One region of the Streptomyces sp. NPDC016562 genome, then DNA from elsewhere that is predicted to be linked to it. Evidence: riboswitches for the same ligand, from Rfam matches in the RefSeq annotation. Region 1 holds a riboswitch; each other region holds the start of a gene.
The links. A riboswitch is a leader RNA that binds a small molecule or an ion and turns the genes downstream of it on or off. The one in region 1 is predicted to bind cyclic di-AMP.
Positions count from the first base shown of each region.

Region 2: it holds a riboswitch for cyclic di-AMP, as region 1 does, so the genes downstream of both, ACF059_RS11580 (peptidoglycan DD-metalloendopeptidase family protein) here and ACF059_RS23985 (transglycosylase family protein) in region 1, are expected to answer to the same signal.
Region 3: it holds a riboswitch for cyclic di-AMP, as region 1 does, so the genes downstream of both, ACF059_RS08555 (M23 family metallopeptidase) here and ACF059_RS23985 (transglycosylase family protein) in region 1, are expected to answer to the same signal.

Region 1 is NZ_JBIBRZ010000006.1:77,616-82,472, forward strand. It holds gene ACF059_RS23975 (septum formation initiator family protein) at 1-182, opposite strand, end outside; gene eno (phosphopyruvate hydratase) at 272-1,558, opposite strand; gene ACF059_RS23985 (transglycosylase family protein) at 1,867-2,562, opposite strand; cyclic di-AMP (ydaO/yuaA leader) riboswitch at 2,566-2,738, opposite strand; gene ACF059_RS23990 (transglycosylase family protein) at 3,014-4,036, opposite strand; gene ACF059_RS23995 (cytochrome P450) at 4,140-4,857, opposite strand, start outside.
Region 2 is NZ_JBIBRZ010000002.1:837,164-842,020, forward strand. It holds gene ACF059_RS11570 (aspartate aminotransferase family protein) at 1-76, shown strand, start outside; gene ACF059_RS11575 (tyrosine-protein phosphatase) at 104-895, opposite strand; cyclic di-AMP (ydaO/yuaA leader) riboswitch at 1,201-1,407, shown strand; gene ACF059_RS11580 (peptidoglycan DD-metalloendopeptidase family protein) at 1,413-2,375, shown strand; gene ACF059_RS11585 (SGNH/GDSL hydrolase family protein) at 2,537-3,322, shown strand; gene ACF059_RS11590 (MBL fold metallo-hydrolase) at 3,476-4,678, shown strand.
Region 3 is NZ_JBIBRZ010000002.1:117,297-122,153, reverse strand. It holds gene ACF059_RS08560 (GntR family transcriptional regulator) at 1-88, opposite strand, end outside; gene ACF059_RS08555 (M23 family metallopeptidase) at 284-1,084, opposite strand; cyclic di-AMP (ydaO/yuaA leader) riboswitch at 1,097-1,256, opposite strand; gene ACF059_RS08550 (M16 family metallopeptidase) at 1,518-2,885, opposite strand; gene ACF059_RS08545 (M16 family metallopeptidase) at 2,906-4,285, opposite strand; gene ACF059_RS08540 (DNA topoisomerase IV subunit A) at 4,555-4,857, shown strand, end outside.

The DNA.
Region 1 (4,857 bases):
GCGAGGGCGACGACCAGCGTACAGAGGACGAGCACCAGGAGCGCGGCGCGGCCGGTGAGCCGGCTGCGGCGGACCTGGCGGCGCGACTGCGAGCGGTAGACGTGAGCGGCGGTCCGCTCGCCGAGCTGCTTGAGCCTGGTCGCGGTGGAGAAGGTGGAGAACCGATCCCGGTTCCCGGCCATTGATCCGCCTCCCCTGTGTGCGCACTACGCAATACGTCCCCGCACACGGTACGGGACCGAGTGCGGGGACGTACGGAGGCAGAGCGTGATTAGCCCTTGAAGCGCGGGAAGGCGGAGCGGCCCGCGTACACCGCGGCGTCGTCGAGGATCTCCTCGATGCGCAGCAGCTGGTTGTACTTGGCGACGCGGTCCGAGCGGGCCGGGGCGCCGGTCTTGATCTGGCCGCAGTTCACGGCGACGGCGAGGTCGGCGATGGTGACGTCCTCGGTCTCGCCGGAGCGGTGCGACATCATGCACTTGAAGCCGTTGCGCTGGGCCATCTCGACGGCGTCGAGGGTCTCGGTGAGGGAACCGATCTGGTTCACCTTCACGAGCAGGGCGTTCGCGGAGCCCTCCTCGATGCCGCGGGCCAGGCGCTCCGGGTTGGTGACGAAGAGGTCGTCGCCGACGATCTGGACCTTGGCGCCCAGGCGGTCGGTGATGGTCTTCCAGCCGGCCCAGTCGTCCTCGAACAGCGGGTCCTCGATGGAGACCAGCGGGTACGCGTCGACGAGCTCGGCGTAGTAGTCGGTCATCTCGGCGGCCGAGCGGGACTGGCCCTCGAACTCGTACTTGCCGTCCTTGTAGAACTCGGACGCGGCGACGTCGAGCGCGAGCGCGATGTCCTTGCCCGGGGTGTAGCCGGCCTGCTTGATGGCCTCGATGATGAGGTCGAGCGCGGCGCGGTTGGACTCCAGGTTCGGCGCGAAGCCGCCCTCGTCACCGAGACCGGTGGACAGGCCCTTGGTGTGCAGGACCTTCTTGAGGGTGTGGTAGACCTCGGCACCCCAGCGCAGCGCCTCGGAGAAGGACTCCGCGCCGATCGGGGCGATCATGAACTCCTGGATGTCCACGTTGGAGTCGGCGTGCGACCCACCGTTGAGGATGTTCATCATCGGAACGGGCAGCAGGTGCGCGTTCGGGCCGCCGAGGTAGCGGAAGAGCGGGAGGTCCGAGGCCTCGGACGCGGCGTGCGCGACGGCGAGGGAGACGCCGAGGATGGCGTTGGCGCCGAGCGAGCCCTTGTTGTCGGTGGCGTCCAGGTCGAACATGGCCTGGTCGATCAGGCGCTGCTCGGTGGCGTCGTAGCCGACGAGCTCCGGGCCGATCTGCTCGATGACGGCGAGGACGGCCTTCTCGACACCCTTGCCGAAGTAACGGTTGGGGTCACCGTCACGGAGCTCGATGGCCTCGAAGGCACCGGTGGAGGCGCCGGACGGAACGGCAGCACGGCCGGTGCTGCCGTCGTCGAGGCCCACCTCGACCTCGACCGTGGGGTTGCCTCGGGAGTCCAGGATTTCCCGGGCTACGACGACGTCGATGGACGGCACGAGCATCTCCTTCTGGGATGTGACGCTGGGTGTGCGGTGGCGTCAGGCCGTGGGATGGCCTGGCCGCCTAGAGCCTAACCGGATCCGGGGACTCGACCTGCCGACCGCCCGGGTCCTGGGACGAAAAAGGGACCGAATACCCCTCTTCCGGGACATACGGACCGGGTTCGGGGGCGCGGGGCGCGGCGGCGCACACGCCACCGCCCGGCGCGTGGGGACAAACGCGCCGGGCGGTGGGACGTCGTGCGTGCCGTTCGGGCCTGCGGATCGGGCCCCGGTCGGCTACGGGCGCCTGCGGGCTACGGCCGCAGTGTTCAGCTGAGCTTCAGCTTCTGGCCCGGGTAGATCAGGTCGGCGTCCGAGACGATGTCCTTGTTCAGCTCGAACAGCTTCTCCCAGCCGCCCTGGACGCCGTTGGCGTCGGCGATGGTGCCCAGGGTGTCACCGGACTTGACCTCGTACGAGCCGTTGCCCGTCTTCGGCGCGGCCGGAGCCTCGGCGCGCTCGGAGCGGGTGGTGGGGGCCTCGGCGCGCTTGGTGGTGTCCTTCTTCGGCGCGGCCTTCTGCTCGGTCTTCTTCGAGTCGGCCTTCGGCTTGACGGTCTTCGGGGTCTCGGTGGACCCGCCGCCGGTGTAGGAGGAGTTCGACAGGCCCACGCCGCAGTGCGGCCAGGCGCCCTTGCCCTGACCCTTGAGGACCTTCTCGGCGATGGCTATCTGCTGGGACTTCGAGGCCTGGTTGGCCTGCGCGGCGTACGCCTTGCCGCCGTACGCGGCCCACGTCGAGGACGAGAACTGCAGGCCGCCGTAGTAGCCGTTGCCCGTGTTGATGGCCCAGTTGCCACCGGACTCGCACTGCGCGACCTTGTCCCACTCGGAGGCGGTCGCGGCGGAGGCGGTGCCCGCGGCCATCAGCGGGGCGGCCACGGCCACACCGGCGACACCGGCGAGCGTGACGATGCGGACGGCCTTGGAGCCGCGACGGTGCTTGCCCTTGCCGGAAAGCAGCATGAGGTTTCTCCTCACCGACGCCTACGAGGTGAGCTGTCGGGTTCGAGCTGATGAGTGCCCGGCGCTGCGGACCAGCCGCACCGCTTAACCCCAAGCCGGTGGCGTGACCGTCTCTCAACGGCCGCTCCCGGCGCCTACCTTGGTTCCCCCGCTCCTGCCTTCGGCGCTTGCGCGACGACTGTTCCCCCCGTCCGCCGGCAGGATTCGGCGATGCGGTCGAAGGAGCTCGCGGTGGCGAGCGATTCAGAAGGTAGACAGGTCTCCCCCCGATGTTCAACGAGGGACATCGGGGGGAGACGACCCCTACTTGCGCTCCCCGTGGGGGTGTTTGCGCAGGTGAGGACGGGGTTTGCCGCAGCCGCGGGGCGGGACACGCCAGTTGACCGGAAGAGACGCATGTCTCACTTGCCGATAACCGACATTCCCGCCTTTTCGGGCCGCTCAAGTGCCCTTATTGCACGGTTAGATCCAGATTCTGACCAGGCTTGATCAGATCGGCGTCGCCGCCGATGACCTGCTCATTGGCCTGGTAGAGCTGGTTCCAGCCGCCCTTCACGCCCTTGGCATCCGCGATGGCGGCCAGGCTGTCGCCCGCCCGCACCGTGTACGTGGGCTCCGACGGCGCGTCAGAGGGCGCGGCCGTCTCGGGGGCGGGCTCGCCGCGGTGCTTGCCGCTGCCCTCGGCCGGGAGGGTATCCCCGGCCGCCGGGACCGTCGGGTCCGCGGAAGGCTGACCGGGGGTCGCGGGCGCGCTCGGGTCCGCCGGGACGGCCGGCGTCGTCGGCGCCACCGGAGTCGTGGGCGCGGCCGCGTCGCCGGGGGTCGCCGGGGGCGCGGTCGGGTCGGCCGGGACGACCGGCGCCGAGGGGGCGTCCGGCACGGGCATGACGGGCAGTCCGACGGACGGCGCGTCGGGGATGAGGTACGAGGGGGAGCCGGACGGGCTCGGGACCACCGGCCCGGTCGCCGTCGGCGCCCCGAAGTCGATGGCCGGCCGCTCACCCGCGCGGGAGGGCACGGTGTCGTCCGGGCGGGACGGGGAGGGCGCGATCGTCCCGGAGGTGCCGGGCAGACCGGGGTCCACCGCCGCGGCGGGGCCCTGCCGGTCCAGTCCGGCGGAGGTGGCGCACAGCGGCCACGCCTGCGGCCCCTGCGAGGCGAGCACCCGCTCGGCCACGGCGATCTGCTGGGACCTGCTCGCGAGGTCGGCGCGCTCGGCGAAGTCGAGCCCGCCGGCGTTCTGCCACTGCTCCTGGGTGAACTGGAGCCCGCCGTACGAGCCGTTGCCGAGGTTGGCGCTCCAGGTGCCCCCGCTCTCGCATTCGGCGACCTTGTCCCACGTCGACGTGTCGGCGGCGGAGGCCTGGGTGGCGGCTAGCAGCGGCAGGGCCAGCGCGGAGCCAGTGACACCGGCTGTGACTACCAGCGCGGGGACCTGGCGGGGGCGTCTGTGGCGGCCGTTCCCGGAACGCATGAAGGTGCACCTTTCGCATAACGGCGGGGTAACGGCAGAACCTAGCGGCCTTCGAACGATTGTCACAAGTTCGGTCGGGAACTGACTCGCGGTCAGCTCGCGCTCAAGTGTTTCGAGGTGTGAAGCGGACGGGAAGAGTGCGCAGGCCACGCATGATCAGTCCGCCGCGCCAGCGCAGGTCTTCGGGCGGAACAGCCAGTTCCAGATCGGGCAGACGCGTGAGCAAAGTCGCGAGCGCGGTCTGTCCTTCAAGTCGTGCGAGCGGGGCGCCCACGCAGTAGTGGATTCCGTGCCCGTACCCGAGGTGCTGGTTGTCGGTCCTGGAGAGGTCCAGGGTGTCCGGATCGGCGAACCGCTCGGGGTCCCGGTCGGCGGCCGCGAGGACGACCAGGACCGGATCGCCGACCGCGATCTCCCGGCCGCCGAGGGTCAGCGGCTCGGTGGCGAAACGCCAGGTCGCCAGCTCCACCGGACCGTCGTAGCGCAGCAGTTCCTCGACACCGGTGGCCAGCAGTCCGCTCTCGCCGGCGGCGAGGGAGAGCTGGAGGCGCTCGCGCTGGCCGGGGTTCATGAAGAGGGCGTGGACGCCGTTGCCGATGAGGTTCACGGTCGTCTCGAAGCCGGCGAAGAGCAGGATGAAGGCCATGGCGGTGGCCTCGCCCTCCGTCAGGTGGTCGCCGTGGTCGCTCGCCCGGATCAGGTCGGAGATCAGGTCGTCGCCCAGATCGTCCCTTTTGCGGTGGATGAGCTCGCCGAGGTAGGTGCGCATCTGCTTGACCGACCGGGCGACCCCGCCGCGCGGGCCGCCGCCGTGGCGGATC
Region 2 (4,857 bases), on a different contig from region 1:
CGAGGCGCACGGCGGGTCCGGGCTGATGTGGGACTTCGGCAGGACGCTCGTGAAGCAGGCGGTCGCCAACCGCTGACCGCCTGCTTGAGCGCAGATCATCAGATCAGTCGAGCAGCTGCTCGCGGAGGCGGTCCAGGGTCTCGGGCGTGAGCCCGAGGCCCTGCGACAGGTAGCGGTCCACACCGCCCCAGGCCTCGTCGATGGTCTCGAAGGCCGCGAGCAGGTACTCGGCGCGGGCGTCGAAGAGCGGGGCCAGCAGCTCCATCACCTCGGGGGAGCGGGACCCGGAGGACCCGTCGCCGCGCCGGACCCGGTAGCGGCGGTGCGGGGCGTTCGACTCCAGGTAGTCCGCGACGATCGCCTCGCGCTCGACGCGCAGTGCGAGCAGGGTGACGGCGATCGACAGGCCCGCCCGGTCCTTGCCGGCGGCGCAGTGCATGAGGGCCGGGACGCTGTCCTCGGCGAGGGCGTGCAGGACGCGGCTGTGCTCGGCGGTCCGGTGCTTGATCATCACGCGGTACGACTGGGTCATCCGCGCCGCGGCCTGCCCGTCGCCGAGGACCGCGCGGAGCTGGTCGAGGTCGCCGTCGCGGACCATCTTCCAGAACTCGCGGCCGTCGGCCGGATCCGAGAGCGGGATGTTGACGTTCCGCACCCCCGGCAGGTCCACGTCCGGGCCCTCCAGCGCGTGGTCGGCGTTGTTGCGGAAGTCGAAGACGGTGTGGAGTCCGAGCGAGCCGAGGAATTCTGTATCGGTTTCCGTGGCATGGGCGAGATGTCCACTTCGGAACAGTCGCCCCGCCTTGACCCTTCGCCCGTCGGAGGTCGGCAATCCGCCCACATCGCGGAAATTGCGCACTCCGGACAACTCCGGCTCCTGTATCTGCTGGGTCAAGGGAACTCCTCCGCTTCGTCGCGCCGACTGGATGCTCGCCGGCTGGGGTGCTCTGTCCGAATTACACTACTTGGCGATAACTTGCCATCAGCGGAGGCGAGATCGGCCGCGTCCCCGTGAGCCAGATCATACGGTGACCGTGAGTGCCTGATCGCTAAAGCCGAATGACCGCGTCGGAGCGGTTGTTGGCGGGGCGGAATGGACGGAGGGTGACCGGAATTCCGGCGGTCCCTCATCCCTGTTATTCCGTCAGGGAATTCATGGCTTGTTCCGCGTGGCCCTTTGGGATTACGTTCGCGACCGATCCGGGTGGATCGCCGAATCCTGCCGCCGCCCGGAAACCGCACCCGACTATTCACGCGCGGCAGGAGCGGGGGAACCAGGTAAGCCGCTGTCCCGGATCTTCGGACCCGGGACGGCTTGGGGTGAAGCCGTACATGGTCCGTTCATGTGCGGCCGGACATCTCCAGTCCGAACCCGACAGCTCACCTCGCAGGCACCGGAGAGGAAATGCGCCATGCCTGCAAAGGGTAAGCACCGCCGTCCCAAGTCCCTCTCGATATCGCGCGGTTTCGCCGTCGCCGGCACCGGTGGCGCGGCTCTCGCGCTGCCGCTGATGGGCGCCGCCGGTGCTCAGGCCGCCGGCGCTCCGGCCGCCGCCACGACGACCGCCGTCACCGCCGTGACCGCAGGGGCGCCCGTCGCGGCACCGCAGGTTCCGGTCTCGCCGCAGGCCGCGGCCGCCGCGCCGGGCGTGTACACGGTCGTCCCGGGCGACTGCCTCTCCGTGATCGCCGCCGAGCGCCACCTGCCGGGCGGCTGGGAGCAGCTCTACGCCGACAACCGTGAGGCGGTCGGCAGCGACCCGTCGCTGATCCACCCGGGCCTGAAGCTTCACCTCGGCGGTGCGGGCGACGCGGCCGCGGCCGCCCCCGCCCCGAAGGCCCCCGCGAAGCCCGCGTCGAAGCCGGCCACCAAGCCGGTGTCGAAGCCCGCTCCCGAGCGGGCCGCCAAGCCCGCCCCGGCGCAGCAGGAGACCGCCCCCGAGGCGCCGGCCGCGCAGCCGCAGTCCGCCTCCTCCTTCGTGGCGCCGGTGAGCGGCGGGATCTCCACCCAGTACAAGGTCGCGGGCAGCATGTGGTCCTCCGGCTACCACACCGGCGTGGACTTCATCGCGAGCTCCGGCACCACCGTCAAGGCGGTCGGCGCGGGCACCGTGGTCTCCGCGGGCTGGGCCGGCGCGTACGGCAACGAGGTCATCATCCGCCACGCCGACGGCAACTACTCCCAGTACGGCCACCTTTCCCAGCTCTCCGTCACGGCCGGCCAGAGCGTCACGGCGGGCCAGAGCATCGGCCTCTCGGGCTCCACCGGCAATTCGACCGGCCCCCACCTCCACTTCGAGATCCGTACGGGCCCCTCCTACGGCTCCGACATCGACCCCATCGCCTACCTCCGCTCGAAGGGCGCCAGCCTCTGACGGCAGCCGCCACCGCGGCACGGACGCACAGGAGGCCGGGACCCGAGGGGGGTCCCGGCCTCGTGTGTACCTATTCCTTAACCCCCGGGTGGTATAGATCACGGCCCGTCAACCCCTCATTACGTTGGCGTAGGTTGGTAGCGGGAGTGAAGGATGGACCCGTGGCAGCGACGACGACGAAACTCAAGACCATCGGCTCGTACGCGGCGATCGGGGACAGCTTCACCGAGGGCGTGGGGGACCCGGGACCCGGGGATTCATTTCTCGGCTGGGCGGACCGGCTCGCCGTGCTCCTGGCCGACCAGCGCGAAGAGCACGACTTCCGGTATGCGAATCTCGCGGTGCGCGGAAAGCTCCTCGACCAGATCGTGGCCGACCAGGTCCCGAGGGCCAAGGCCCTGGCGCCCGATCTGGTCACCTTCTGCGCGGGCGGCAACGACATCATCCGGCCCGGCAGCGACCCGGACGACGTGGCGGAGCGGTTCGAGGCGGCCGTGGCCGACCTCGCGGGGGCCGTCGGCCAGGTCATGATCACCACTGGCTTCGACACCCGCGGGGTGCCGGTGCTCAAGCACCTCCGCGGCAAGGTGGCGACGTACAGCGCCCACGTGCGGGCCATCGCCGACCGCTACGACTGCCCGGTCCTGGACCTCTGGTCGCTGAGGTCCGTACAGGACCGGCGGGCCTGGGACACCGACCGGCTGCACCTGTCGCCCGAGGGGCACACACGGGTCGCACTGCGGGCCGGGCAGGTGCTCGGGCTGGACGTGCCGACCGACCCGGACCAGCCGTGGCCGCCGCAGCGGCCGCGCGGCTCGGTGGACGTGACGCGGGACAACATCCAGTGGGCGCGGGACCACCTCGTGCCGTGGATCGGGCGACGGCTGCGCGGGGAGTCCTCCGGGGACCACGTGGCGGCGAAGCGTCCGGACCTGCTGCCGCTGTAAGCGACGACGGCCTGGCGAGGGGGCCGGGCCGGCAAGGGGGACGGGCGGGGAAGGGGGAGGGCGGGGGCCACAAGCGGAATCCTTCGGGGCCGGTGTGCGTTGGGATGGTCGTAGAGCGACGACCACCTCGACCCACCCCTCCCAGGAGGCGCTTTGACCGGCTCCCGTCCCCTGCGTCCGCGGCTGCGCGCCCTGCGGCCCGAAGCCTTCGGCGCGGACCCGTCCGGCGCCCGGCTCGAGCGGATCCGTCGTTCGCCGAACTTCGCCGACGGCGTCTTCCAGAACCCGCTCGGCGCCCGGAACAGACCCTCGGGGTCGATGACCGAGTTCGCCAAGAACTACTTCCACCGGGAGCAGCGGGCGCTGCGCGGACCCGCCGCGCCGATCCCCGTGTACCCGACGACCCTCGCGGAGCTGGCCAAGCCGCCCGCCGGCGGTCTGCGGCTGACCTGGATGGGGCACTCCAGCGTCCTCGCCGAGATCGACGGGCGCCGGGTGCTGTTCGACCCGGTGTGGGGAGAGCGGTGCTCCCCCTTCCCCTTCGCCGGACCCAAGCGGCTGCACCCGGTACCGGTCCCGCTGGCCTCGCTGGGGAAGGTCGACGTCGTCGTCATCTCGCACGACCACTACGACCACCTCGACCTGCCCACGATCAAGGACCTGGCCGGTACGGACACGGTCTTCGCCGTCCCGCTGGGAGTCGGCGCGCACCTGGAGCGCTGGGGCGTCCCGGCCGACCGGCTGCGCGAGCTGGACTGGAACGAGAGCACCGAGATCGCCGGGCTCACGCTCACGGCGACCCCCGCCCGGCACTTCTGCGGACGCGGCCTGCGCAACCAGCAGCACACCCTGTGGGCCTCCTGGGTCGTCGCGGGCGACGAGCACCGGATCTACCACAGCGGTGACACCGGCTACTTCCCCGGCTTCAAGGAGATCGGCGCCGAGCACGGGCCCTTCGACGCCACGATGATCCAGATCGGCGCGTACTCGGAGTACTGGCCCGACATCCACATGACCCCCGAGGAGGGCATGCGCGCCCACCTCGACCTCCAGGGCGGCGCCCCGCACGGCACGATGCTGCCGATCCACTGGGGCACCTTCAACCTGGCCCTGCACCCGTGGGAGGAACCGGGCGAGGGAACGCTGGCCGCTGCGCAGGGCGCGGGCGCGGCCGTCGCACTGCCGATCCCGGGCCAGCCGTTCGAGCCGGGCGCGGCCGACGCCCCGGCGAGCCCCTGGTGGCGCCCCTTCGCGGCGGCCGGCCTGCCGCTGCCCGCCGAGCCGCCCGCCCGCGCGGTCGTGGCGGACGCGGCGGATCCGGTGGTCCGCGAGGAGCCGGAGGCCGTGGGCTCCTAGTTTTCGGCGCGCGAGCCGGGGCCGGTCCCGTAGCCCTGCGGGCCGGTCCCGGCTTGCGCGGGGAGCGGACCGGCGCATTTCGGGCGGCTGTACGAGCGCTCCACCGGGAGCGGGAAGCACCCCCGCGAAGTTCCCCAACTGGCGGCATCGGGCGGGAGATCGGGGTCTAGCGTGGGTAT
Region 3 (4,857 bases), on a different contig from region 1:
CCTCGGTCAGCCGACTCCCCGGTTCGAAGACACCGGAGACGATGTCATCGCGGATTGCTGTGCATACTGCGTGCGCAGGAATACGCAAGACCGAACCTCCGCCTATTTCCGACTGCCAGCCTCAATGCGCGCACGTGCGCGTGCTGCGACTCTATTGCAACACACGATCATTTCCGAGAGCGGCCGGAAATACGAAACATTCACAGGGGGCGGATCCGGGCGGACACACGAAGACCCCGGCTCGGGGAGCCGGGGTCTTCGGTGAAAGGTGCGGGACGACGGATCAGAGATCGACGCCGTGCGAACGCATGTAGGCGATCGGGTCGATGTCCGAGCCGTACTGCGAGCCGGTGCGGGCCTCGAAGTGCAGGTGCGGGCCGCTGGAGTTGCCGGTGGAGCCCGACAGGCCGATCACCTGGCCGGCGGTGACCTGCTGGCCGACGGAGACGCTCAGCGAGTTCATGTGCCCGTACTGCGTGTAGGTGCCGTCGTTGTGCTTGATCACGACGTTGTTGCCGTACGCGCCGCCCCAGCCCGCCTCGACCACGACACCGACGCCCACCGCGTGGACCGAGGTGCCGGAGGAGGCGTGCAGGTCGATGCCGGTGTGGCTGCCGGAGGACCACATGCCGCCGCCCGCGTGGTACTGCGTGCTCACGTACGAGCCCTCGATCGGGGCGACGAAGGTGTTGAGGCGCTTGCGCTCCTCCTCGCGGGCCGCGCGCTCGGCGGCCTCGCGCTCGGCCTTCGCCTTGGCCTCGGCGAGGCGCTTGGCCTCGGCGGCCCGCTGCTTGGCGTCGGCCTCGGCCTGCGCCTTGGCGGCGGCGTGGTCGGCGGCGCGCTGCTGGGACGCGGCCTGGTCCGCGATGTCACCCGCGAGGTCCTCGGCGACGACGACGGCGCCCAGCCCGTTCTCCGGGGCGGAGCTGCTGTGGTTGTCCGCGGCGAAGGCCGGGGCGGCGAGGGAGCCGACGACGCCCGTGGTGGCGATCGCGGCGATGCCGGCGTAACCGGCGGTCTTACGGCTCAGGCGGCTGGATCCGCGGTGCTTGCCGGAACCAGCGGGACGACTGCCAAACGCCATGGAGGGTTGGATCCTTTCCTTCCTTCTCGCCTACCGGGTTAGCTGACGGGTTCGGAGCAGGAAGGTCTCCTACGGGCCTCCTCTGGCGAGGCGGCCCGATTCACCCCAGGGACACATGTGGGTCCCCGGCTCCCCAGGCTCGCGCCTGACGGGGACTCGGCGATCGCTGTCCGGTGCCGCGGGTGCGGCGGGCACAACTGACGGACAGCACGGACGACGCTAGGCGGATCATCAGTCAATCGCCAAACAGACGCGGCTTTTTGTTGCGTACGCCACACCACATAAAAGCAACCTCACCACCAAACGGACAAAAGGGCTCTGGCGGGATAAGTCCCGCCAGAGCCCCTCGCACCTGAGACACCGATCGCCCGATGAGGCGTCAGCCGACGGTCAGGTGGCCGTCGTCAGGTCGTCAGCCGCCGTCGTCAGGTCGTCAGTCGGTGACGACGGTGACCTCGCCGATCCCGAGTGCCCGTACCGGCTCCTCGATCTGCGCCGCGTCGCCCACCAGGATGGTGACCAGCCGGTCCGCCGGGAAGGCCTTCACGACCGCCGAAGTCGCCTCCACCGTGCCGGTTTCGGCCAGCTGTGCGTACAACTGGGCCTGGTAGTCGTCCGGCAGCTCCTGCTCCACCTGGTCGGCGAGCGTGCCGGCCACCGAGGCGGCCGTCTCGAACTTCAGCGGGGCCACGCCCACCAAGTTCTGCACGGCGACGTCCCGTTCGGCGTCGGTCAGACCGCCCTCCGCGAGGGTGCGCAGCACCGTCCAGAGGTCCTCCAGCGCCGGTCCGGTGTTCGGGGTGTCCACCGAGCCGCTGATGGCGAGCATCGAGGCGCCCTTGCCGTCGGCCGTGGAGCGCAGCACCTGGGCGAAGGCGCGCACGCCGTAGGTGTACCCCTTCTCCTCGCGCAGCACCGCGTCCAGGCGGGAGGTGAGGGTGCCGCCCAGGCAGTACGTACCGAGCACCTGCGCCGCCCAGACGCGGTCGTGCCGGTCCGGGCCGATGCGGCCGATCAGCAGCTGGGTCTGGACCGAGCCGGGCCGGTCCACGATGACCACCCTGCCGGTGTCGTCGGCGGTCACGGACGGCGCCGGGAGCGGTTCGGCGGTGCCGCCCGTCCAGCTGCCGAGGGTGTCCGCCAGGACGGCGTCGAGGTCGATGCCGGTCAGGTCGCCGACGACCACGGCCGTGGCGGTGGCGGGGCGTACGTGGGCCTCGTAGAAGGCGCGCACGGCCGCGGAGTCGATGCGGGCGACCGTCTCCTCGGTGCCCTGCCGCGGGCGGGACATCCGCAGGGACGCCGGGAAGAGCTCCTTGGAGAGCTGCTTGGCGGCGCGCCGCTGGGGGTTGGCCAGCTCGTGCGGGATCTCGTCGAGCCGGTTGCGCACCAGCCGGTCGATCTCGGCGTCGGCGAAGGCGGGGGCGGCGAGTGCCTCGGAGAGCAGGCCCAGCGCCTTGGGCAGCCGGGACGCCGGGACCTCCAGGGAGACCCGGATGCCCGGGTGGTCGGCGTGCGCGTCGAGGGTGGCGCCGCAGCGCTCCAGCTCGGCCGCGAACTCCTCGGCGGAGTGCTTGTCGGTGCCCTCGGAGAACGCGCGCGCCATGATGGTCGACACGCCGTCCAGGCCCTCGGGTTCGGCGTCCAGCGGGGCGGCGAGGTTGATCTCGACCGCGATCACCTGCTGGCCCGGCCGGTGGCAGGTCAGCAGGGTCAGCCCGTTGGACAGCACCGTGCGGTCCGGGGCCGGGAAGGCCCACGGCTGCGGTTCGCCGGCCTGCGGGCGCGGGTGGAAGGTCATCGTGACGGCTGCGGTCTCGCTCACTGCTCCGCCCCCTCGTTCTCGTCGCTCTCGCCGGACTGCGCGCCCTGGCCGGACTCGTCGTCCCCGTCGGTCTCCTCGGCCGCGATCGGCTCGTAGACGAGCACCGCGCGGTTGTCGGGGCGCAGCCGGGCCGCGGCCACGGCCTGGACCTCTTCGGCGGTGATGTCCAGGACGCGCTCCACGGCGGTCAGCGCCAGCCGCGGATCACCGAACAGCACCGCGAAGCGGCACAGTTGGTCGGCGCGGCTGGCCACCGTGCTGAGCCGGTCCAGCCACTCCCGCTCCAGCTGCGCCTGGGCGCGCTCCATCTCCTCGGCCGTCGGGCCCTCGGCGGCGAAGCGCGCGAGCTCCTCGTCGACGGCCGCCTCGATGGCGGCGACGTCGACCCCGCTGGAGGTCTTCACGTCGAGCCAGCCCAGCGAGGGCGCGCCGGCCAGGCGCATCATGCCGAACCCGGCCGCGACGGCCGTCTGGTCGCGGCGTACGAGGCGGTTGTGCAGCAGCGAGGACTCGCCGCCCCCCAGGATCGTCAGCGCCACGTCGGCGGCGTCGCACTCGCGGGTCCCGTCGTGCGGGAGCCGGTAGGCGGCCATCAGCGCGCGGGAGGGGACGTTCTCGACGACCTCCTCGCGCAGCTGCTCCCCGATGATCTCGGGCAGGGTGCCGTCGCGCGGCGGCTGCTTGCCGTCGTGCGCGGGGATCGTGCCGAAGTACTTCTCGACCCACGCGAGCGTCTGCTCGGGGTCGATGTCGCCGACGACCGACAGCACCGCGTTGTTGGGCGCGTAGTACGTACGGAAGAATTGGCGCGCGTCCTCCAGGGACGCGGCGTCCAGGTCCTCCATGGAGCCGATCGGCGTGTGGTGGTACGGGTGGCCCTCGGGGTACACCAGGGCGGTCAGCTTCTCGAAGGCCGTGCCGTACGGAACGTTGTCGTACCGCTGGCGGCGCTCGTTCTTGACCACGTTGCGCTGGTTCTCCATGGACTCTTCGTCCAGGGCGGTCAGCAGCGAGCCCATCCGGTCCGCCTCCAGCCAGAGGGCGAGCTCCAGCTGGTGGGTCGGCATCGTCTCGAAGTAGTTGGTGCGCTCGAAGCTGGTGGTGCCGTTGAGGGAACCGCCGGCTCCCTGGACCAGCTCGAAGTGCCCGGTGCCGGGTACGTTCGCCGACCCCTGGAACATAAGGTGCTCGAAGAGGTGAGCCAGGCCGGTACGGCCCTTGACTTCGTGGCGCGAGCCGACGTCGTACCAGAGGCAGACCGCGGCGACCGGGGTCAGGTGGTCCTCGGAGAGCACCACGCGCAGGCCGTTGGCCAGCCGGTGCTCGGTCGCTGTCAGGCCGCCGGAGCCGGCCTGGGCGGTGGCCGTGTGACCCATGGGCATGTGGTCCCTTCGATCGCGATGCAGAGATTTCTGTCAGACCTGCCACTGTATGCAAGCGCGTCGGCCGCCGGATAAGTTCCCGGGTCACACCCTGGGTCGGAGTCGGCGTTGTCGGTGCCTCGGGCCACAATGGTCCGCGTCGTACCCCCGCCGCACCCGCACGACCGCACGACCCGCACGCCCCTCACGACCCGTACGTCCGCACGACCAGACTCAGCCAGACACCCAGCACACCCCATCATTGGTTAAGGAGCCGCGCAGCGATGGCCCGCCGCAGCACGAAGACCCCGCCGCCGGAGGATTTCGAGGAGAAGATCCTCGACATCGACGTCGTCGACGAAATGCAGGGCTCCTTCCTCGAGTACGCGTACTCGGTGATCTACTCCCGTGCCCTGCCCGACGCCCGGGACGGCATGAAGCCGGTGCACCGCCGGATCGTGTACCAGATGAACGAGATGGGTCTGCGCCCCGACCGCGGCTACGTGAAGTGCGCCCGCGTCGTGGGCGAGGTCATGGGCAAGCTCCACCCGCACGGCGACGCGTCGATCTACGACGCCCTCGTGCGC